DNA from 3 places in the Streptomyces sp. NPDC028368 genome. Region 3 is predicted to be linked to each of the others. Evidence: riboswitches for the same ligand, from Rfam matches in the RefSeq annotation. Region 3 holds a riboswitch; each other region holds the start of a gene.
The links. Region 3 has a riboswitch for cyclic di-AMP ahead of ACZ4S3_RS15115 (M23 family metallopeptidase). Riboswitches for the same ligand answer to the same signal wherever they lie in the genome.
Positions count from the first base shown of each region.

Region 1: it holds a riboswitch for cyclic di-AMP, as region 3 does, so the genes downstream of both, ACZ4S3_RS33915 (M23 family metallopeptidase) here and ACZ4S3_RS15115 (M23 family metallopeptidase) in region 3, are expected to answer to the same signal.
Region 2: it holds a riboswitch for cyclic di-AMP, as region 3 does, so the genes downstream of both, ACZ4S3_RS26380 (transglycosylase family protein) here and ACZ4S3_RS15115 (M23 family metallopeptidase) in region 3, are expected to answer to the same signal.

Region 1 covers NZ_JBVHTY010000019.1:119,566-126,491, reverse strand. The annotation lists gene ACZ4S3_RS33930 (bifunctional acetate--CoA ligase family protein/GNAT family N-acetyltransferase) at 1-175, opposite strand, end outside; gene ACZ4S3_RS33925 (HPr family phosphocarrier protein) at 312-593, shown strand; gene ACZ4S3_RS33920 (GntR family transcriptional regulator) at 1,018-1,707, opposite strand; gene ACZ4S3_RS33915 (M23 family metallopeptidase) at 1,913-2,713, opposite strand; cyclic di-AMP (ydaO/yuaA leader) riboswitch at 2,727-2,882, opposite strand; gene ACZ4S3_RS33910 (M16 family metallopeptidase) at 3,098-4,465, opposite strand; gene ACZ4S3_RS33905 (M16 family metallopeptidase) at 4,504-5,856, opposite strand; gene ACZ4S3_RS33900 (DNA gyrase/topoisomerase IV subunit A) at 6,222-6,926, shown strand, end outside.
Region 2 covers NZ_JBVHTY010000012.1:116,381-123,306, reverse strand. The annotation lists gene ACZ4S3_RS26390 (cytochrome P450 family protein) at 1-1,229, shown strand, start outside; gene ACZ4S3_RS26385 (transglycosylase family protein) at 1,300-2,508, shown strand; cyclic di-AMP (ydaO/yuaA leader) riboswitch at 2,762-2,930, shown strand; gene ACZ4S3_RS26380 (transglycosylase family protein) at 2,937-3,581, shown strand; gene eno (phosphopyruvate hydratase) at 3,889-5,169, shown strand; gene ACZ4S3_RS26370 (FtsB family cell division protein) at 5,382-5,849, shown strand; gene ACZ4S3_RS26365 (DUF501 domain-containing protein) at 5,985-6,545, shown strand; gene ACZ4S3_RS26360 (Ppx/GppA phosphatase family protein) at 6,542-6,926, shown strand, end outside.
Region 3 covers NZ_JBVHTY010000005.1:488,623-495,548, reverse strand. The annotation lists partial or broken gene ACZ4S3_RS15130 (DUF3427 domain-containing protein) at 1-420, shown strand, start outside; gene ACZ4S3_RS15125 (hypothetical protein) at 525-827, shown strand; gene ACZ4S3_RS15120 (aldo/keto reductase) at 906-1,847, opposite strand; gene ACZ4S3_RS15115 (M23 family metallopeptidase) at 1,912-3,132, opposite strand; cyclic di-AMP (ydaO/yuaA leader) riboswitch at 3,145-3,277, opposite strand; gene ACZ4S3_RS15110 (DUF2332 family protein) at 3,765-4,955, shown strand; gene ACZ4S3_RS15105 (PP2C family protein-serine/threonine phosphatase) at 4,975-6,114, opposite strand; tRNA gene ACZ4S3_RS15100 (tRNA-Lys) at 6,410-6,485, opposite strand; partial or broken gene ACZ4S3_RS15095 (DEAD/DEAH box helicase) at 6,737-6,926, opposite strand, start outside.

The DNA of each region.
Region 1 (6,926 bases), on a different contig from region 3:
GGTAGGGCGCGAAGAAGCGGTAGTACTTCGACTCGTCCGAGACCTGTTCATAGAAGGAGACCAGCCGCTCGGCGTCATCGGCGGTGATGGGACGGATCCGCGCCGTGCCGCCGTCGCGCAGCACCACGTCGGCTTCCCAGTGGGTGGGGTACGCGTGATCCGGCTGCGTCTGCATGCGGATAAGCGTACGGCGGGGTACTGACAACCGGCTCGGCATGCGTACGCTCGGTCACAAACCAGGGCTGCCGAGCACCCTTGGCAGCGTGAGAGACTGGTCTAGACAACAGTCACGCGACTTGAAGGGCACCACCATGGCTGAGCGCCGCGTCAATGTCGGCTGGGCCGAGGGCCTGCACGCCCGCCCCGCCTCGATCTTCGTCCGTGCGGCCACCGCGGCCGGCGTCCCGATGACGATCGCCAAGGCCGACGGCAACCCCGTCAACGCGGCCTCCATGCTCGCGGTCCTGGGTCTGGGCGCCCAGGGTGGCGAGGAAATCGTGCTGGCCTCCGACGCCGAGGGCGCCGAGGCCGCGCTCGACCGCCTGGCGAAGCTCGTCGCCGAGGGCCTGGACGAGCTCCCCGAGACCGTCTGAGGCCGTCTGAGCCCTTCCGGGTCCTTCTGACTCGTTCTGAGCCCGTCAGGATTTCCCTGGCCCCTCTGGCCGCGGCCCCGCGGCAGTGACCGGAAACGGTCGCTGCCGCGGGGCCGTTTGCTGTGGGGGGTGTTGCGGGGGTTGCTGCGGGGGGGGGCTTTGCTGCGGTCCCGTTCCGCTCCCTGAGCATTCGCCGTGGGGCGATTCCTCGTAGGGCGATTCCTTCTGGAACGGTTCGTTGCGGGGACGATTCGCAGTACCAGACCGCTCGGACGGAAATTCACCGCGCGACATACCGAAATCCAGGGTCGCGAATTACCCGGACATGGAAACGCGGAAAGAAATATGGGACCCCGAACACCGGGCAGAATTCCCCGCTCCCACCCCGCAATTATTCCGCACCTCTTTGTATACAGACCCCATGTTAATTACGGGCGCGCGCCGTGTTGACGGGCCGTTTCGGATCGCTCACCACGGCCGCGGCGGGGCGGCGCAGTCGGTATACCGGGAGGGAGCGCTCGATATGAGCCGCCATCAGGGCGCGGGCCCGTTCCGCGTCGCCCCGGGCCACCGCGTCCAGCACCGCGCCGTGTTCGTCCCACGACTCGGTGGCCCGCGCGGGCAGTTCCACGGTGTACATCCACTCGACCTTGCGCCGTAGCTGGGTGAGCAACGACGTCAGGCTGGGGCTGCCGGCCGCCTGGGCGAGCGTCTCGTGGAACCAGCCGTCCAGTTGGCGCACGTCCGCAGGGTGACCGTGCCGGGCACGGTCACGGCCGAGCCGTACCAGACCGCGCAGCACCTTGAGGTGGGCGGGACTGCGGCGGGCGGCGGCGCGGGCGGCACCCAGGGGCTCCAACAGGGCGCGGATGTCCAGGAGATCGGCCGCTTCCTGCTCGGTGGGCTCGGCGACACAGGCGCCCGCATGGTGGCGGGTGGTGACGAAGCCCTCGGACTGCAGGGTGCGCAGCGCCTCCCGGACCGGGACTCTGGAGACGCCGTAGCGGGCGGCGAGAATTTCCTCGATCAGCCGGCTGCCCGGCACCAGCGCACCGGAAATGATGTCGTCGCGAATCGCCGTGCACACCGCATGCGCGGAAAGATGGCCTCGCATCGTCTGCGCCTCCGCCGTAATCCCCGGGAAACGCCGCCGATCGGCGGGTTTTCCGTGACTCTATTCGACCGGGACAGCTTTTCCGACGGCCTCCGGAAATTCATGGATATTTTTTGGCCATGCGCCGGGCGGACCGGCGCATGGCGCGCTCCGGAAACACGGAAGCCCCGGCCGATGACCGGGGCTCCACCAGTGCGTGCGGACGTCAGACGTTCACGCCGTGCGCGCGCAGATACGCGATGGGGTCGATGTCCGAGCCGTAGTCGGGGCCGGTGCGGGCCTCGAAGTGCAGATGCGGGCCGGTGGCGTTGCCGGTGGCGCCGGAGAGGGCTATCTGCTGGCCGGGGGTGACGCTCTGGCCGACGGAGACACCGATGGACGACAGGTGGCCGTACTGGGTGTACGTACCGTCGTGCATCTTGATCACGATGTTGTTGCCGTACGAGCCGCCCCAGCCGGCCTCGACGACGGTGCCCGCGCCCACGGCGTGGACGGAGGTGCCGGTGGCGGCGTGGAAGTCGATGCCGGTGTGGCTGCCGGAGGACCACAGGCTGCTGGAGGCCTTGTACCCGGTGGAGACGTAGGAGTCGGCGACGGGGGCGACAAAGGCGTTCAGGCGCTTGCGCTCCGCGTCGCGGGCCGCGCGCTCCTTCGCCTCCCGTTCCGCCTTGGCCTTCTTCTTGGCTGCCTCGGCGAGCCGCTTGGCCTCTTCGGCGGCCTTCTTGGCCACGGCCTCGGCCTTGGCCTGCGCGGCGGCGGCATCGGCGGCCGCCTGCTGCGCATCGGCCTGGGCCTCGACGCGGCTGGCGAGCTCGTCGCCCATCACGACGGCCTGCCGCAGACCGGTGTCCTCGGCGTGTGCCTCGCTGGTGGCGGCCAGCGCCGGCGAGGCCACGGAGGCGACGACACCGGTGGCCGCGAGGGTGGCCACGCCTGCGAACTTGCGGGTCCTGCGAGCCGTGCGGCTCGCACCACGATGCTTCCCGGTAGCACGGGTGAACGCCATGTGGTGGCTTGTCCTTTCCTTCCTTCTCGCCTACCGGGTTAGCTGACGGGTTCGGAGCAGGAAGGTCTCCTACGGGCTCCTCCGGAGAGGGGTCCGATTCACCCCAGGGGACGTGTGGGTCCCCGGCTCCCCTGGCTCGCGCCGTACGGGGACTCGGCGATGACTGTCCGGTGCCACTGTTGTGGCGGAGTTGTGACGAACAGCCGCACCGACGCTAATCGGGACATCTTTCAATCGGCAAACAGAACCGGCTCTTTGTGCCGTACGCCACAGGGGCATCGGGCAACCAGCCACACCATTCCGGACATACGGCGGCTCCCGTGGTGGACCTGCACCACGGGAGCCGCTTTATCGATATATGACCGGCAGTCAGCCGGCGGGGCTTCAGCCGCTGACGATCGTCACCGTGCCGATGCCGAGCCCCTTGACGGGTTCGGCGATCTGGGCGGCGTCACCCACCAGCACCGTCACCAGACGGTCCACGGGGAAGGCATTGACGGCGGCCGCGGTCGCCTCGACCGTCCCGGTCTCCACGAGGCGGGCGTACAACTGGGCCTGGAAATCGTCCGGGAGGTGCTGCTCCACCTGGTCGGCCAGCGTGCCCGCGACGGCCGCCGCGGTCTCGTACTTCAGCGGCGCGACGCCGACGAGGTTCTGCACGGCGACGTCCCGCTCGGCGTCCGTCAGCCCCTCTGCCGCAAGGGTCCGCAGCACCTTCCAGAGGTCCTGCAGCGCCGGCTCGGTGGAGGCGGTGTCCACCGAGCCGCTGATGGCGAGCATCGCGGCGCCGCTCCCGTCGGCGGACGAGCGCAGCACCTGGCCGAAGGCCCGCACCCCGTAGGTGTAGCCCTTCTCCTCACGCAGGACCCGGTCCAGCCGGGAGGTGAGGGTGCCGCCCAGGCAGTACGTGCCGAGCACCTGGGCGGGCCAGACCCGGTCGTGCCGGTCGGCGCCGATACGGCCGATCAGCAGCTGCGTCTGGACGGCTCCGGGGCGGTCCACGATCACCACGCGGCCGGTGTCGTCGGCGGTGATCGGCGAGGCCTTCAGCGGCTCGGCGGTCGAACCGCGCCAGGCACCGAGGGTGTCGGAGAGCACCGCCTCCAGGCCGACGCCGGTGAGGTCGCCGACGATCACGGCGGTGCCCGTGGCGGGCCGTACATGGGCGTCGTAGAAGGCGCGTACCGCCGCGGCGTCGATGCGCTCGACGGTCTCCTCGGTGCCCTGGCGCGGCCGCGACATCCGGGAAGTGGCCGGGAACAGCTCCTTGGACAGCGCCATCGCGGCCCGCCGCGCCGGATTGGCGAGCTCGTGCGGGATCTCGTCGAGGCGGTTGCGCACCAGCCGCTCGATCTCGCTGTCGGGGAAGGCGGGGGCGCGCAGCGCGTCGGCGAGCAGGCCGAGCGCACGGGGCAGCCGGGAAACCGGCACCTCGAGGGAGACCCGCAGGCCGGGGTGGTCGGCGTGCGCGTCCAGGGTGGCGCCGCAGCGTTCCAGCTCAGCGGCGAACTCCTCGGCGTCATGCTTGTCGGTGCCCTCGGACAGAGCGCGCGCCATGATCGTGGCGACACCGTCCAGGCCCTCGGGCTCGGCCTCCAGAGGCGCGACGAGGTTGATCTCGACGGCGACGACCTGCTGGCCGGGGCGGTGGCTGGTCAGGAGGGTGAGCCCATTGGCCAGTTGAGAGCGCTCGGGGGCCGGGAATGCCCAGGGCTTGGGTGCGCCGCCCTTGGGCTGGGGGTGGAAGTCCATGGTGGTCACGGCGGAATCTGCGCGGGTGGTGGAGTCGCTCACCGCTCCCCCTCCTCGTCCTCGGTGTCGGCGGCCGCATCGGCCGGAGCGGTCGGCTCGGTGGGTTCGTACACAAGCACCGCGCGGTTGTCGGGGCGCAGCCGGGCCTTGGCGACCTCCTGCACCTCCTCGGCGGTGATGTCCAGGACGCGCTGGACGGCGGTCAGCGCGAGCTGCGGGTCGCCGAACAGGACGGCGAAGCGGCACAGTTCGTCGGCGCGGCCGCTGACCGTGGCCAGGCGGTCCAGCCATTCGCGCTCCAACTGGGCCTGCGCGCGCTCCATCTCCTCGGGGGTCGGCCCCTCGGCGGCGAAGCGGGCCAGCTCCTCGTCGACGGCGCTCTCGATGGCGGGGACCTCCACACCACCGGAGGTCTTCACGTCCAGCCACCCCAGCGAGGGCGCCCCGGCCAGCCGCAGCAGGCCGAAGCCGGCGGCAACGGCACTGCGGTCGCGGCGCACCAGGCGGTTGTAGAGCCGGGAGGACTCGCCGCCGCCCAGGACGGTCAGTGCGAGATCCGCGGCGTCCGCCTCACGGGTGCCGTCGTGCGGCAGCCGGTAGGCGGCCATCAGGGCGCGGGAGGGCACCTCCTCCTCCACGACCTCACGCAGCTCGGTGCCGATGATGCCGGGCAGCGAGCCGTCGCGCGGCGGCTGCTTGCCGTCGTGCGAGGGGATGGAGCCGAAGTACTTCTCCACCCAGGCCAGCGTCTGCTCGGCGTCGATGTCCCCGACGATCGACAGGACGGCGTTGCCGGGCGCGTAGTAGGTACGGAAGAACGCCCGCGCGTCCTCCAGAGAGGCCGCGTCCAGATCGGCCATCGACCCGATGGGCGTGTGGTGGTACGGGTGCCCCTCCGGGTACGCCATGGCCGTCAGCTTCTCGAAGGCCGTGCCGTAGGGGACGTTGTCGTAGCGCTGGCGGCGCTCGTTCTTGACGACGTCGCGCTGGTTCTCCATGGACTCGTCGTCGAGCGCGGTCAGCAGCGAGCCCATCCGGTCCGCCTCCAGCCAGAGCGCGAGCTCCAGCTCATGGGCGGGCATGGTCTCGAAGTAGTTGGTGCGCTCGAAGCTCGTGGTGCCGTTCAGCGATCCGCCGGCGCCCTGTACGAGCTCGAAGTGGCCATTGCCCTTCACCTGCCCGGAACCCTGGAACATGAGGTGCTCGAAGAGGTGAGCCAGGCCCGTACGGCCCTTGACCTCGTGGCGGGAGCCGACGTCGTACCACAGGCATACCGCTGCGACCGGGGTCAGGTGGTCTTCGGAGAGCACCACGCGCAGGCCGTTGGCCAGCCGGTGCTCGGTCGCTGTCAGGCCGCCGGAGCCGGCTCGTTCTGTGGCCGTGTGACCCATGGGCATGTACGTCCCTTCGATCCGCTTGCGAGGAAGTTCTGTCACTGTATGCAAGCGCGCCGACATCTGGCGAAGTTCCCGGACGAGCGGACCCGTACGGAGGGCCTGCCCGGCGGCCTGGGGAGCCGAAAGGGGAGTCGCGGTCGGCGTTGTCAGTGGGGCGGTCCACAATGGTGCGCGTCAGACTCAGGCAGACTCACGGGTCGATCCGCAGGCTGACCGATTCGCCGGCCGGCCGATCCGACATCCGGTCGACCGGCAATTCCGGTTGACCCGGCAGTGTTGACCGACCCGGCATTGTTGACCGACCCGACATTGTTGATCCCGCATCGGCAGTAGACGCAGCAGAAGGAGCCGCAGCCGCGATGGCCCGCCGCAGCACGAAGACCCCGCCGCCGGACGACTTCGAGGAGAGGATCCTCGACATCGACGTCGTCGACGAGATGCAGGGTTCCTTCCTCGAGTACGCGTATTCGGTCATCTACTCCCGCGCCCTGCCGGACGCCCGCGACGGTCTCAAGCCCGTGCACCGCCGCATTCTGTACCAGATGAACGAGATGGGCCTGCGTCCCGAGCGCTCGTACGTCAAGTGCGCCCGGGTCATCGGCGAGGTGATGGGCAAGCTCCACCCGCACGGCGACGCGTCCATCTACGACGCGCTGGTGCGTATGGCGCAGCCGTTCTCGATGCGGCTGCCGCTGGTGGACGGCCACGGCAACTTCGGCTCGCTGGGCAATGACGACCCGCCCGCCGCGATGCGGTACACCGAGTGCCGGATGGCTTCGGCGACGTCCCTGATGACGGAGTCCATCGACGAGGACACCGTCGATTTCGCGCCGAACTACGACGGCCAGGAACAGGAGCCGGTGGTCCTCCCCGCCGCGTACCCCAATCTCCTGGTGAACGGCGCATCCGGCATCGCGGTCGGTATGGCGACAAACATGCCGCCGCACAACCTCGGCGAGGTGATCGCCGCGGCCCGCCATCTGATCAAGCATCCCAACGCCGACCTCGACACCTTGATGCGCTTCGTGCCGGGTCCCGATCTGCCGACCGGCGGCCGGATCGTG
Region 2 (6,926 bases), on a different contig from region 3:
CCTGGGAGTTCGCCGCCGACCCGTACCCCGCGTACGCCTGGCTGCGCGAGCATGCGCCGGTGCACCGGACCGAGCTGCCCAGCGGCGTCGAGGCCTGGCTGGTGACCCGCTACGGGGACGCGCGCCAGGCGCTCGCCGACGCCCGGCTCTCCAAGAACCCGGTGCATCACAGCGAGGCGGCACACGGCAAGGGCAAGGTCGGCATCCCCGGCGAGCGCAGCGCCAATCTCATGACGCATCTGCTCAATATCGACCCGCCCGACCACACCCGTCTGCGCCGCCTGGTCTCCAAGGCGTTCACCCCGCGCCGGGTCGCCGCCTTCGCCCCGCGCGTACAGGAGTTGACCGACCGCCTCATCGACGGGTTCGCGCAGCGCGGGGAGGCGGATCTGATCCATGAGTTCGCCTTCCCCCTCCCCATTTACGCGATCTGCGATCTGCTCGGCGTACCGCGCGAGGACCAGGACGATTTCCGCGACTGGGCGGGCATGATGATCCGGCACGGCGGAGGGCCGCGCGGCGGAGTCGCCCGTTCCGTGAAGAAGATGCGCGGCTATCTCGCCGAGCTGATCCACCGCAAGCGCGAGTCCCTGGGGGAGAGCGCGGAGCCGGACGAGGATCTGATCTCCGGGCTCATCCGGGCCTCGGACCACGGCGAGCACCTCACCGAGAACGAGGTCGCCGCGATGGCGTTCATCCTGCTCTTCGCCGGCTTCGAGACCACCGTCAACCTCATCGGCAACGGCACCTATCAGCTGCTCCGCCACCCCGCCCAGCGCGAACTGCTGCAGAAGTCGATGGCGGCGGGCGACACCGATCTGCTCGCCACCGGCATCGAGGAACTGCTGCGCTACGACGGCCCCGTGGAGCTGGCGACCTGGCGGTTCGCGACCGAGGAACTGACGCTGGGCGGGCAGCGGATCGCCGAGGGCGACCCGGTCCTGGTGGTCCTGGCCGCCGCCGACCGCGACCCCGAACGCTTCGCCGAGCCGGACGTCCTCGACCTCACCCGCCGTGACAACCAGCACCTCGGTTACGGGCACGGCATCCACTACTGCCTGGGCGCACCGCTCGCCCGGCTGGAGGGGCAGGCCGCCCTCGCGACGCTGCTGACCCGGCTCCCGGACATCCGGCTTGCCGCGGAACCTGACGATTTGCGCTGGCGTGGCGGGCTCATCATGCGCGGACTGCGGTCCCTGCCGGTGGAGTTCACACCGGAGCGGGGCTGACCAGCGATTACCAAAGAGTTGACGAGGCGTCAGTCACGTGACCTTTGCGTGATCTCCGCTACACCGACTTGTGACTACCCGTAACCCCGGCTACCTTTCGACCCACCGAGTCGCTCACCGGTTCGACGTACGCGAGGTATCCGGCGTACGCGACGTGCTCGACGTGCCCGACCTCTTCGTCGTACACGCCATGCTCGACGTGCTCGACGTACCACACCGGCTCGGCCGACAACTCAACCGCCGCTCGAAAGGCAACCGCATGCGCTCCGGGAACGGCCGACACCGTCGCCCCCGTCAGGCACCGGCCATCTTTGTCACGGCGGGAGTGACCGGCGCCGGCATCGCACTGCCGCTGCTCGGCGCGAGCGGCGCGCACGCCGCCGACACCGCGACCTGGGACAGGGTCGCGCAGTGCGAGAGCGGCGGGATGTGGAGCTCGGACTCCGGCAACGGCTTCTACGGCGGCCTGCAGCTGACCCAGGACATGTGGGAGCAGTACGGCGGCATCTCGTACGCCTCGCGCCCCGACTTCGCCAGCCGCGCCCAGCAGATAGCCGTCGCCGAGTCCATGCTCGACGACCGCGGCCCGGACGCCTGGCCGAGCTGCGCGGTGAATGCCGGGCTGACCAAGGACGGCCGTGCGCCGGAGGTCAACCCGGGCAGTACGAGCACGCCGCGGCCCGCGCCGTCGGATTCCACGGACCCGTCGGATTCCGATCCGTCCGCCCCGTCCGATGACCCGTCCGATGACCCGTCCGCCGGACCGTCCGAGGACCCCTCCGCCGGCCCGTCCGATGACGCGACGCCGACGCCGTCCCCTTCGTCCCCCGAGGCGTCGGACCCCGCGGATCCGTCCGGCCCGTCCGACCCCTCGGGTGACGACAGTGGCCGCCGGGACGGCTCCGACGACCCCGCGCCCACCCAGACCCCCGCCAAGGGCAAGCACCGCGGCGACGCCGACGAGAGCGGCGACGGCAAGGGCGGCAAGGACGGCAAGGGCGGCAAGGGCGAGGGTGACGCGGGCGACGGCGACCGGCCCTCCGGCCGCCACGCCTCCCGCGGCGGCGACGCGCCTCGTACGGACCCCGGTACGGACCCGTCCGCCCCCGCCGGCGACTACACCGTCCGCGCCGGTGACAGCCTGTCAGCCATCGCCCAGGCCCACGATCTGCCCGGCGGCTGGCCCGCGCTCTATGACCGCAACGAGAAGACGATCGGGTCCGACGCGGACCTGATCCAGCCCGGTCAGCTGCTCGATCTCGGGCACGTGGCAGGGTAGTTACCGCCGGTTTGGCCCCTTTTGGCGAAAGTGAGACAAGCGTCTCGTTCCGTGGTGCGGTGTCCGGCTGGTCCGCCGGATTCCGCACCACGGCCGACCTGCGGAAATATGAATCTCTAGTGATCAAAAACGGTCAACTGGGTTCAGATAGTGGGGTTTGAACACCAAGGGGATTACTGCTTACGGTCGGGACCGCTCGCCAAAGCGGGCCCTTCGATCACACGCCGAATCCTGCCGGTGGTCGGAGGCACTTGACGCGCAAGCGCCGAAGGCAGGAGCGGGGGACCCAAGGTAAGCGCCGGCCCCGCCCGCGAAAGCGGGTCAACCGGCTTGGGGTGAAGCCGCGTGTACAGCACACGCGGCCGGGCACTCACACGGCCCGAACCCGACAGCTCACCTCGCAGGCGTCGGTGAGGAAACGAACGAACATGCTGATCAAGGGCAAGCACCGTCGTCCGTCCAAGGCCGTCCGCATCGCCACCCTCGCCGGTGTCGCCGGTGCCGCTGTCGCCGTCCCGATGATGGGCGCCACCTCCGCCTCCGCCGCCTCCGTCGCCACCTGGGACAAGGTCGCCCAGTGCGAGTCCGGCGGCAACTGGTCGATCAACACCGGTAACGGCTACTACGGCGGCCTGCAGTTCTCGAACTCCAGCTGGGCCGCCGCCGGTGGCACCCAGTACGCGGCGCGCGCCGACCTGGCCACCAAGGCCCAGCAGATCGCCGCGGCCGAGAAGCTCCTCGCCATCCAGGGCCCGGGTGCCTGGTCCTGCGCCGGTGCCGGCAACCTGACCGCCGGTGGCCCCTCGCCCGACCTCAACACCTCCTCCAAGGTCGAGGTGAAGAAGGCCCAGCCCGCGCCGAAGCAGACCCAGCAGGCCCCGAAGCAGGAGAAGGTCCAGCCGGCCCCCAAGCCGTCGCACGGCAAGGGCAACTACACCGTCAAGTCCGGTGACACCCTCGCCAAGATCGCCAAGGCGCATGGCACCACCTGGAAGTCGGTCTACGCGAACAACAAGTCCGTCATCGGCGGCAACCCGAACCTGATCTTCCCGGGTCAGCAGCTCAGCATCTGAGCCGTCCCCGGACCGGGACTCCCGCGGGCCCGGGCGACGGGCCCGTTCCTCCCCCGGACAGCCCCGTCACGGCGCGCCACTCCCCCCAGCGCGCCGGGCGGGGCTTCTCCGTACGCCAATCCGGGGCACCGCGCCCACCAGCGGCTTCCCGTGCTTTTAACCGTCTGGCGAACAATGCACCCAAACGTCCCGTGAACCGGGCCTTTGGGCCTCTTTTCGTCCCACGAAGCGGGCCAACGGCAAGCGGACCTGCCCGGGGCCGTTAGGCTCGTGCTGCAGAACTCCAGACACTCATGAAGGAGACAACGTGCCGTCCATCGACGTCGTCGTAGCCCGCGAAATTCTCGACTCGCGAGGTAATCCCACGGTCGAGGTCGAGGTCGGCCTCGACGACGGCAGCACCGGCCGTGCCGCCGTGCCGTCCGGCGCCTCGACCGGCGCCTTCGAGGCCATCGAGCTCCGCGACGGTGACCCGAACCGCTACCTGGGCAAGGGCGTGGAGAAGGCCGTCCTGGCCGTCATCGAGCAGATCGGCCCGGAGCTCGTCGGCTACGACGCGACCGAGCAGCGGCTGATCGACCAGGCGATGTTCGACCTGGACGCCACCGACAACAAGGGCTCGCTGGGCGCCAACGCCATCCTCGGCGTCTCCCTCGCCGTCGCGCACGCCGCCTCCGAGGCCAGCGACCTCCCGCTGTTCCGCTACCTCGGTGGCCCGAACGCGCACGTCCTGCCCGTCCCGATGATGAACATCCTCAACGGTGGGTCGCACGCCGACTCCAACGTGGACATCCAGGAGTTCATGATCGCCCCGATCGGCGCGGAGTCCTTCTCCGAGGCGCTGCGCTGGGGCACCGAGGTCTACCACACCCTCAAGAAGGTCCTGAAGGCCAAGGGTCTGGCCACCGGCCTGGGCGACGAGGGCGGCTTCGCCCCGAACCTGGGCTCCAACCGCGAGGCCCTCGACCTCATCCTCGAGGCCATCAAGGAAGCCGGTTACGCCCCCGGCCAGGACATCGCGCTCGCCCTGGACGTCGCCGCCTCCGAGTTCTACAAGGACGGCAAGTACCAGTTCGAGGGCAAGGACCGCTCGGCCGCCGAGATGACCGAGTACTACGAGGAGCTGGTGGCGGCCTACCCGCTGGTCTCCATCGAGGACCCGCTGTTCGAGGACGACTGGGCCGGCTGGCACGTCATCACCGAGAAGCTCGGCGCCAAGGTGCAGCTCGTCGGCGACGACCTGTTCGTCACCAACCCCGAGCGCCTGGCCCGCGGCATCGAGGAGAACTCCGCCAACGCGCTGCTGGTGAAGGTCAACCAGATCGGCTCGCTGACCGAGACCCTGGACGCCGTCGAGCTGGCCCAGCGCAACGGCTTCAAGTGCATGATGTCGCACCGCTCCGGTGAGACCGAGGACGTCACCATCGCCGACCTCGCCGTCGCCACCAACTGCGGCCAGATCAAGACCGGCGCCCCGGCCCGCTCCGAGCGCGTCGCCAAGTACAACCAGCTGCTGCGCATCGAGGAGATCCTCGACGACGCCGCGGTGTACGCGGGCCGCAGCGCCTTCCCGCGCTTCGGTAAGTAGATGCAGCGCTCTGCGAACCAGTAAGCACAGTAAGGGCTGAGGGCGCTCGGCCAACGGCCAAGAGCTCCAGCTTCCTGCGTCCCCGGCAACGGTCCCGTACCGTTGCCGGGGACGTACGTGGTTAGGACGCCAGGACGGCAGAGGTCGGGCCGGCACACGCCGGGACGGCGGACGCCGGCACCGGAAGGCGTCGGAACGGAAGGGGAGGCGACGTGCCCGCGGACCGGTTCTCGACCGCGACCCGGCTCAAGGCGCTCGGCACTGCGCTTGTCGAGTCCCGGGCGGCCGCCCGGGTCTACCGCGCCCGCCCGGCCCGCCGTAACCGCCTCACCGGCCGCGCCGCGCTGCTGGCCCTGGTGATGTGCTCGCTGGTCGTCGCGCTCGCCTATCCCATAAGGCAGTACGTCTCCCAGCGCTCGGACATCGCCGACCAGCGCCGCAAGGCCGACAACGCCGCCCGGACGCTGGACAACCTGCGCGACCAGAAGGCCCGCTGGCAGGACCCCGCGTACGTCGAGCAGCAGGCCCGGCGCCATCTGCACTTCGTCATGCCGGGCGAGACCGGCTATATCGTGCAGGACGGTTCCGGCACCGGCACGGCCAAGCGGGCGCCCCAGGCCGCCCGGCGCCCCTGGTACGAGAACCTGTGGGCCTCGGTCGACTCCGCGGACAGACGGTAGCCGGTACGGTCACGGAGCCGTGGCCCCGGCCATCGCCGTAGCCGTACTGTCGACAACGGGGGCTCGTCCCCGCCACCCGCCCGCCTCACCTCCCGGCCCCTCTCTCCCCACTCCCTTCTCCCATCGAAAGCGCACATGGACACCGCCCCGCCCCAGACCGAGCCCACCGAGCCCACCGCCGCGGACATCGCCGCCTTCAAGGAGCAGCTGGGCCGCCCGCCGCGCGGCCTGCGCACCATCGCGCACCGCTGCCCCTGCGGGCAGCCGGACGTCGTCGAGACGGCGCCCCGCCTGGAGGACGGCACGCCCTTCCCCACGCTCTACTACCTCACCTGCCCGCGTGCGGCCTCCGCGATCGGCACGCTGGAGGCCAACGGCGTGATGAAGGAGATGTCCGAGCGGCTGAAGACCGACCCGGAGCTGGCCGCCGCCTACCGCGCGGCCCACGAGGACTACATCCGGCGCCGGGACGCCATCGACGTGCTCAAGGGCTTCCCGAGCGCGGGCGGCATGCCCGACCGGGTCAAGTGCCTGCACGTGCTCGTGGGCCACTCGCTCGCGGCCGGCCCCGGCGTCAACCCGCTGGGTGACGAGGCCATCGCCATGCTCCCGGAATGGTGGAAGAAGGGCCCGTGCGTGAGCCCCTGCCAGGACACCTCCGAAGCTCAGGACACCCCTGAAGGAGACGCCAAGTGAAGCGGGTCGCCGCCATCGACTGCGGTACGAACTCCATCCGGCTGCTGGTCGCGGACCTGGACCCGGCGACCGGTGAACTGAAGGACCTGGACCGCCGGATGCAGATCGTCCGGCTGGGCCAGGGCGTCGACCGGACCGGCCGCCTGGCCCCCGAGGCGCTGGAGCGCACCTTCGCCGCCTGCCGCGAGTACGCCGCGCTGATCAAGGAACTGGGTGCCGAAAAGATCCGCTTCGTGGCCACCTCGGCCTCGCGCGACGCCGAGAACCGCGAGGAGTTCGTCCGCGGTGTCGTCGACATCCTGGGCGTCGAGCCCGAGGTGATCACCGGCGACCAGGAGGCCGAGTTCTCCTTCAACGGCGCCACGAAGGAACTGGCCGGCA
Region 3 (6,926 bases):
GCAGCGGTGAACGGTTTCAAGCCTGGGCACTTCCGCGAAGGCGTGCGGTGGTGCGAGAGCATCAATACGGACGCACTCTTGATCACGCTAGAGAAGGATGAAAAAGACTTTTCTCCACAGACGCGCTACAAGGACTACGCGATAAGCCCAAAGCAGTTCCACTGGGAATCTCAGAATCAGACCTCGGATACGTCACCCACCGGACTGCGTTACCAACAACACAAGGAGTGCGGCTCACACGTGCTGCTCTTCGTTCGCCGATTCAAGTCGACGGACATCGGCGGCCCTCAACCCTGGATGCTCCTAGGGCCGGCCGAATACGTATCTCATGAATCCAGCAAGCCCATGGGCATTGTCTGGAATCTCGATCACCCGCTGCCTGCGGATGTCTTGACGTACGCAGGTCACAACGACGTCTGAACACCTGCGGGTTACCACCTCCCTTAACCGGCACCTCGCCCGCGTCTGCTGACGACCACACGTAAAGTCGGGGGGAGTTGTCCCTTGATGAGGAGGTTGTACTGATGGCCGGAGCTCCTACGGCGATAGTGGCCGCAGGTGGGATTGTCGGTGGCTACGGCGTAGCCCGCTGGACGAAGAAGCGGCCCCTCGGTGGGATCGCGCTGGCGGCGGCCGGGGCCGTGGCGGCGCGGGAGTGGCAGCGGAAAGCCGGCGGGGTTACGGCTGCGGCGCTTGGTGGGGCTTATGTGGCGGCGTTCGCCGGGTCTCATCCGTTGGCCAAGAAGATCGGGGCCTGGCCTGCGGTGTTTGCGGCGGCGGGTGCGGTTGCGGTGGCGTCGTGGGTGGCGGTGGACCGTCGGGCGTAAGCGCCAGGTCGCAGGGGTGTTTTACGGGTGCGGGCCGGGAAATGTCCCCGGCCCGCACCCGTCTGTGCGCCCCTGCGGTCAGGCCGAAGCCTCCGTGAGGAGGGCCAGTTCGGCCTCCGTGAGCGTCAGGTCGGCGACCGCCAGCAGGGCCGGGAGCTGGGCGACCGTGCGGGCGCTGGCGATGGGGGCGGCGACCGTGGGCCGGGCGGCAAGCCAGGCCAGGGCCACGGTGGCGACCTCGGCGTCGTGGGCGGCGGCAACGGTGTCGAGGGCCTGGAGCACGCGGCGGCCCCGGTCGGTGGACACGTGCTTGGCGGCGCCTTCGGAGCGGGCGCTGTCGACGGTCGCACCCGGGCGGTACTTGCCGGTCAGGAAGCCGGAGGCGAGGGCGTAGTACGGGACCGCGGCCACGCCGTGGCGGGCGGCCACGTCGGCCAGTTCGCCCTCGTAGGTGTCGCGGGAGACCAGGTTGTAGTGGGGCTGGAGCGCCACGTACCGGGCCAGGCCCTCGCGGGCGGAGAAGGCCAGGGATTCCTCCAGGCGCCGCGCGGAGATGTTGGAAGCGGCGATCTCGCGGACCTTGCCGGCCTGGACGAGGTCATTGAGGGCGGTGAGGAACTCCGCGACCTCGACGGACTCGTCGTCGTAGTGCGTGTAGTAGAGGTCGATGTAGTCGGTACGCAGGCGCGCCAGGGACTCGTCGACCGCGGACTTGATGGTGGCGGCGGAGAGGCCCTTGTAGTCGGGGTGGGCACCGACCTTGGTGGCGATGACGATGTCGGAGCGATTGCCGCGGGACGCCAGCCAGTTGCCGATGACGGTCTCGGATTCGCCGCCCTTGTTGCCCGGGACCCAGGCCGAGTAGACGTCAGCGGTGTCGATGAAGTTGCCGCCGCCGGCCACGTACGCGTCGAGCACGGCGAAGGACTCGGCTTCGTCGGCCGTCCAGCCGAAGACGTTGCCCCCGAGGGAGAGGGGGAAGACGGAGAGCGAGCCAAGTGTTTTGAGTGTCGCGGTCATGCGTTGTTGCAGCGTTGGGGGGCGGGGACTTATTCCCCGCCCCCCACTCGCGTAGGCCGTGCCGTCAGACGCCGACCCCGTGATCGCGCAGCCACGGCATCGGGTCGATCGGGTCGCCGGCCCCCGGACGGACCTCCAGGTGGAGGTGCGGGCCGGTGACGTTGCCGGTGGCGCCCACGCGGGCGATGACATCGCCGGTACTGACCTTGCCGGAGGTCTTCACCATGGAGGACAGGTGGCAGAACCAGAGTTCGGTGCCGTCGTCGAGGGTGAGGACGATGCGGTAGCCGTACGAGCCGGCCCAGCCCGCCTGGGTGATGGTTCCGGAGTGAACCGCCTTGACGGGAGTGCCGGTCGGCGCCGCGAAGTCCTGGCCGGTGTGGTCCGCGGCCCAGAGGTCGCCGGCCTGGCCGAAGCCTGCGGTGAGGGTGTACGAGGCCACCGGGGTGATGAAGCTCTTGGCCAGCTCGGCGAGGCGCTCGGCCTCCGCCTTCCTGCGGGCCGCCTCTTCCGCCTTGCGCTGGGCCTCCACTTCCGCCGCCTTCTTGGCCGCCTGGGCCTGTTCTGCCGCCTGCTGGTGTGTGGTGGCGTCCTTCGCGGCCCGATCGATGGCGGCCGATTCGGCGGCGTCGCGCGCCTCCTGCTCGGCGGCGCCCTGCTGGGCGTCCGCCTGCTGAAGGATGCGGTTGCGCAGCGCCTCGCCCGCGCCACCGCCCTGGGCGGCCTCGTGCCGGGTGAGGCCTGCCTGGGAGAGGGGACCGGAGCCGGACGAGGAAGAGGGGGAGGAAGAAGAGGGGGCGGAGGCCGACGAGGGGGACGCGGACGAGCCGTCGGCGTCCGAAGCGGAGTCGGAGCCGGAGTCGGATATGAGGTCGCCTACGCCGGGGAGGGAATGGACGTCCGGCAGCTTGTCGGCGATGTCGTCGGCCATACCGCCGATGTCCGGCATCGATATCGGGACCGGCGGCCGGTCCTCCGCGGTGGCCATGCCGCCCGCGCCGACCGCCGCGATGACGCCGACGCCCAGGACCGTACCGCTGCGCGCGAGTCCGCCGCTGCGCTGCTTGGCCACCCGGTGCTTGCCTCGGACGGACCGGACGGACTCCTCGGTGGGGTTCCACTCTTCCCACGGTCCGTCGCCGTCGCGTACGCCGTCACGTTCGCGGTCGCGCACCCCGCCCTGGTAGACGACGCCGGGTCCGTCGAAACGGCCTCGGTCATCGAACGGTCCCCGGTCATCGGGGTCGGCGGACGAAACCTCGGGGGCAGGCCTGTTGGACGCCACGGGGGCGCACTCCTTTCCTTCCTTCGCGCCTACCGGGTTAGCTGACGGGTTCGGAGCAGGAAGGTCTCCTACGGGCGCCTCTGGTGGAAGGCGTCCGATTCACCCCAAGGTGGTGGTTCCCCGGTTCCCTCGGTGCAGTTCATGCAGGTCGTGCAGTTCATGCAGGTCATGCAGGGTGTGCGTGCAGGTCGCACAGGTCGTGCAAGATCGTGCAGGTCGCGCAGCTCGTGCCGACCGGTGCGGATTCGCCCGTTCCGTACGGATGCTGCTGCGTGCCCTCAAGACATGCGTGGCCTGCTGATGTGCTGACGTGCCGACATGCGTGACGTGCGGGACGTGCATGGCGTGCGCTTGCGGGATTCGGCGGCGGCGCGCGGTGCCGTCTCTTGCGACGGCTGGGACAACCGTGCTCCGTTATCGGACAGTAATAGAGATCGCGGCGGTTTTCCAAGCCCTCCCGCGAATCCGTATCCCCTGCGCACGAGCTTTGGCGTGGACTTTTTCACCCACCAGGGGCGCAAACCGGGCGACCTGACCGCCCCTCGCCAAACGATTCCATGCTGATTGTGCGTCAGTTGTTATGCGGAGGGGTGCCTGCTCATTACGGAGCGTGAGAGCAGTAACGTCGGATCATGGTCGTCAACGTGGTCAACGTCGTCAACAGCGCGCAGACAGTGGCGGATCGGTACCGCGAGTTCTCCTGGCAGCAGGCGCGGGGACGGTCCGACGCGCACGCGGAGTTGACCGCCCGGATCAGCCACGACGCGGAGTTCTGCGACCTGCTGTCGGGGTCGCTGCCGGCCGGGAACAAACAGGAGCCGACCCTCCTCCTGGCCGCCGTCCGCTATCTCGACGGCCCGCACGCCGAGCAGGGACCGCGCGACGAGGCGGCGTACGGACGCTGGCGCGAGTGGACGATCCGGCACTGGGACGAGGTCCGTACGGTCATCATGCGGCGCACCGACCGGACGAGCGAACCGGCCCGCTGCGCCACCCTGCTGCCGCTGCTCACCCGCCTGCCGCAGCCGCTCGCGCTGCTGGAGGTCGGGGCGTCGGCGGGCTTGTGCCTGCATCCCGACCGGTATCGATATCGGTACGAGTACCGGTACGCGCGTGCTGACGGAGACCTCGGCGCCACCCCGGACGCCACCCCGGACGCGGGCCTCGGCACGCCCCCGGGAGCGGCCCTCGGCGCGGAGTTCGGGGCCCCCGGGAGCCCCGTGACGTTCCGGTGCCGTACGACCGCCTCCGGACCCCACCCCGTGCCAGAGGCCCCCACCGGCCTCCCCGACATCGTCTGGCGCGCCGGCATCGACCTCGACCCGCTCGACCCCGTCGCCGAACGCGATGACCTCCGCTGGCTCCAGGCCCTGTGCTGGCCCGGAGACGGGGACCGCGGCGCCGGCGGTCAGGACCGTGCCGACGGGCTCGCGGCGGCCGTCGAGGCGGTCCGCCCCGCGCCCCGCCCCCGGATCGTCCGCGGCGATCCGCTCGACGAGCTGCCGGCGCTGGCCGCCGAGGCCCCGCCCGAGGCGACGCTGGTCATCTTCCACGCGGCCGTACTGCCCTCCCTCCCGCCCGCCCGCCGTGCGCAGTTCGCCCCTCTCGTACGGTCGCTGCTCGCCGAACGCGGCGGCCCCGGCCACTGGATCTCCCACGAGCACCACACCGCCCTCCCCTGGATGACCGCCCCGGCCCACCAGACCCTGCGCCCCGAGGACGCCCACCTGCTGACCCTCGCGCTCGACGGACGCCCGGTCGCCCTCACCGGCCCGCACGGCGAGAGCCTCCACTGGCTTCCGGAGAACACACCCGCCCGCTGAGCCGCTCAACCGACAGCCGCTACTCCCCCAGCGGCCGCTGCACCGCCAGCAGCGCCATGTCATCCGCCTGCGGCCCGCCCGTGTGCCGGGCCACGTCCTGGGCCAGTACGTCCAGGAGGGCGTCCGGCCCGGGGAAGTGGTGGCCGCGCAGCCGGGCCGGCGCGTCGTAGAAGCAGCCGGCCCGGTCCCTGGCCTCGGTCACCCCGTCCGTGAACAGCAGCAGCAGCGATCCGGCCGGGAAGAACGTCTCGTCCACCCGGTCCGGCCACCCCGCGATCTCGCTCATCCCCAGTGGCAGCGCGGCAGAGGCGGGGTTCAGTTCGCACAGCCCGCCGTCGGGGGTGAGCAGCAGCGGGGCGGGGTGACCGCGGTTGAGGATGCGCAGGACGGAGTGCGTGCCGGACGGGATCTCCGCCAGGACGGCCGTGGTGAACCCCTCGAACTGGTCCAGCCCCTCGCGCCGCCCGCCCTCCCGTTGCAGCGCCCTCTCCAGCCGGCCCGCCACCGCCTCCAAGGTGGCCTCCTGTTCGGCCGCCTCCCGGAAGGCGCCGATGACGATCACCGCGGCCTCCACCGCCTCCAGCCCCTTGCCCCGTACATCGCCGACGATCAGCCGTACGCCGTGCGGGGTGTCCTGCACCGCATAGAGATCGCCGCCGATCCGGGCGTTGGCCTGCGCGGCCACATAGCGTGCGGCGATCGCGAGTCCGCCGATGCGGTCGGGCGGCGTGGGCAGCAGGGCGCGCTGGGCGGCCTCGGAGACGTCGCGTACGGAGGCGAGGCGGGCGTCGCTCCGCCGTACGACCCGGTTGATGCCGAGGGCCAGGAAGGCGACCACCAGGACGGTCAGGGCCTCGGTGACCGACTCGGTGTTGTCCTTTGTGCTGTGGTACGTGACGACCACGTACTCGCCCACGACCGCGGCGGCGACCGTCAGGGCCGTGGCGGTCAGGGAGTAGAGGGGCGCCGCCACCAGGGGAGCGGCGGAGAAGAACGGCGCGGCGGTGTACTGGGGCGGCGTGCCCATGTCGAAGGCGAGGCCGCCGACTATCAGGATGGCGGGGAGCCAGCGGGCCAGGCGGCGGCCGAACGGGGACAAGCGGGCGCGGCGTGCCTTCCGCTCCCGCTCGCCCGTGCCGTTCCCACCGCCTCGAAGCATCCGCACCGGCCTCTTCCCGGCCTCTTCCACCGCCAAGGCTTTCGCCGCTGCCAAGGCCTCCGATTCCCCAAGGGTTTCCGGTACGGGGCCGGTCGGCGAATCGTCATGGGCCGTACGGGTCACGGCGGGGGCGGACGGCTCTCGTACGGGTCACGGGCGGGCGGATGGGCCGTACGGGCCGCGGCCGGACACGTCGCCACGCCGGCCGACCGGTTGGCCACCCATGCGAAAGGCCCCGGCCGCTCTCGCGTACCGGGGCCCCTTCACTGGTCAGAGCCCTACAGGGCGTCAGAACTGGTGGGCCATCAGGGGCTCGAACCCTGAACCAATGGATTAAAAGTCCACTGCTCTGCCAATTGAGCTAATGGCCCGCACCGAGCAGCATAGCCCGAGCACGCGGCGCATCCCGAAGGCATTACCCATTGGGCCCCTCGACGAGGCGCCCGAGGAACCGGCGGCGAGCCGGTGCCCCTCGCCGGGACGCCCCGAAACCGGCGTGTCATGCCTCCGGCGATCCCCTCGGCACCCCCGTACGACACCGCCGCCGCCACCGCACAACGCGCAGGGCCCGTACGGCACTTGCGTGTCGTACGGGCCCTGCGGCGGATCAGCGGATCAGCGGTCAGCCGTTGCGCTTCCAGCGCGGCTTGTCCTCGCGGCGGCCGAAGGAGCCGGTCGCGGTGCCAGAGCCACGGTGCTCGTCCCGACGGCCGTACGGACGGTCGCCGCCACCGGAGCGGTCATCGCGGTTGAACGGGCGGTCGCCGCCACCGGAGCGGTAGCCACCGGACGGACGGCCCGCGGAGCGGTCG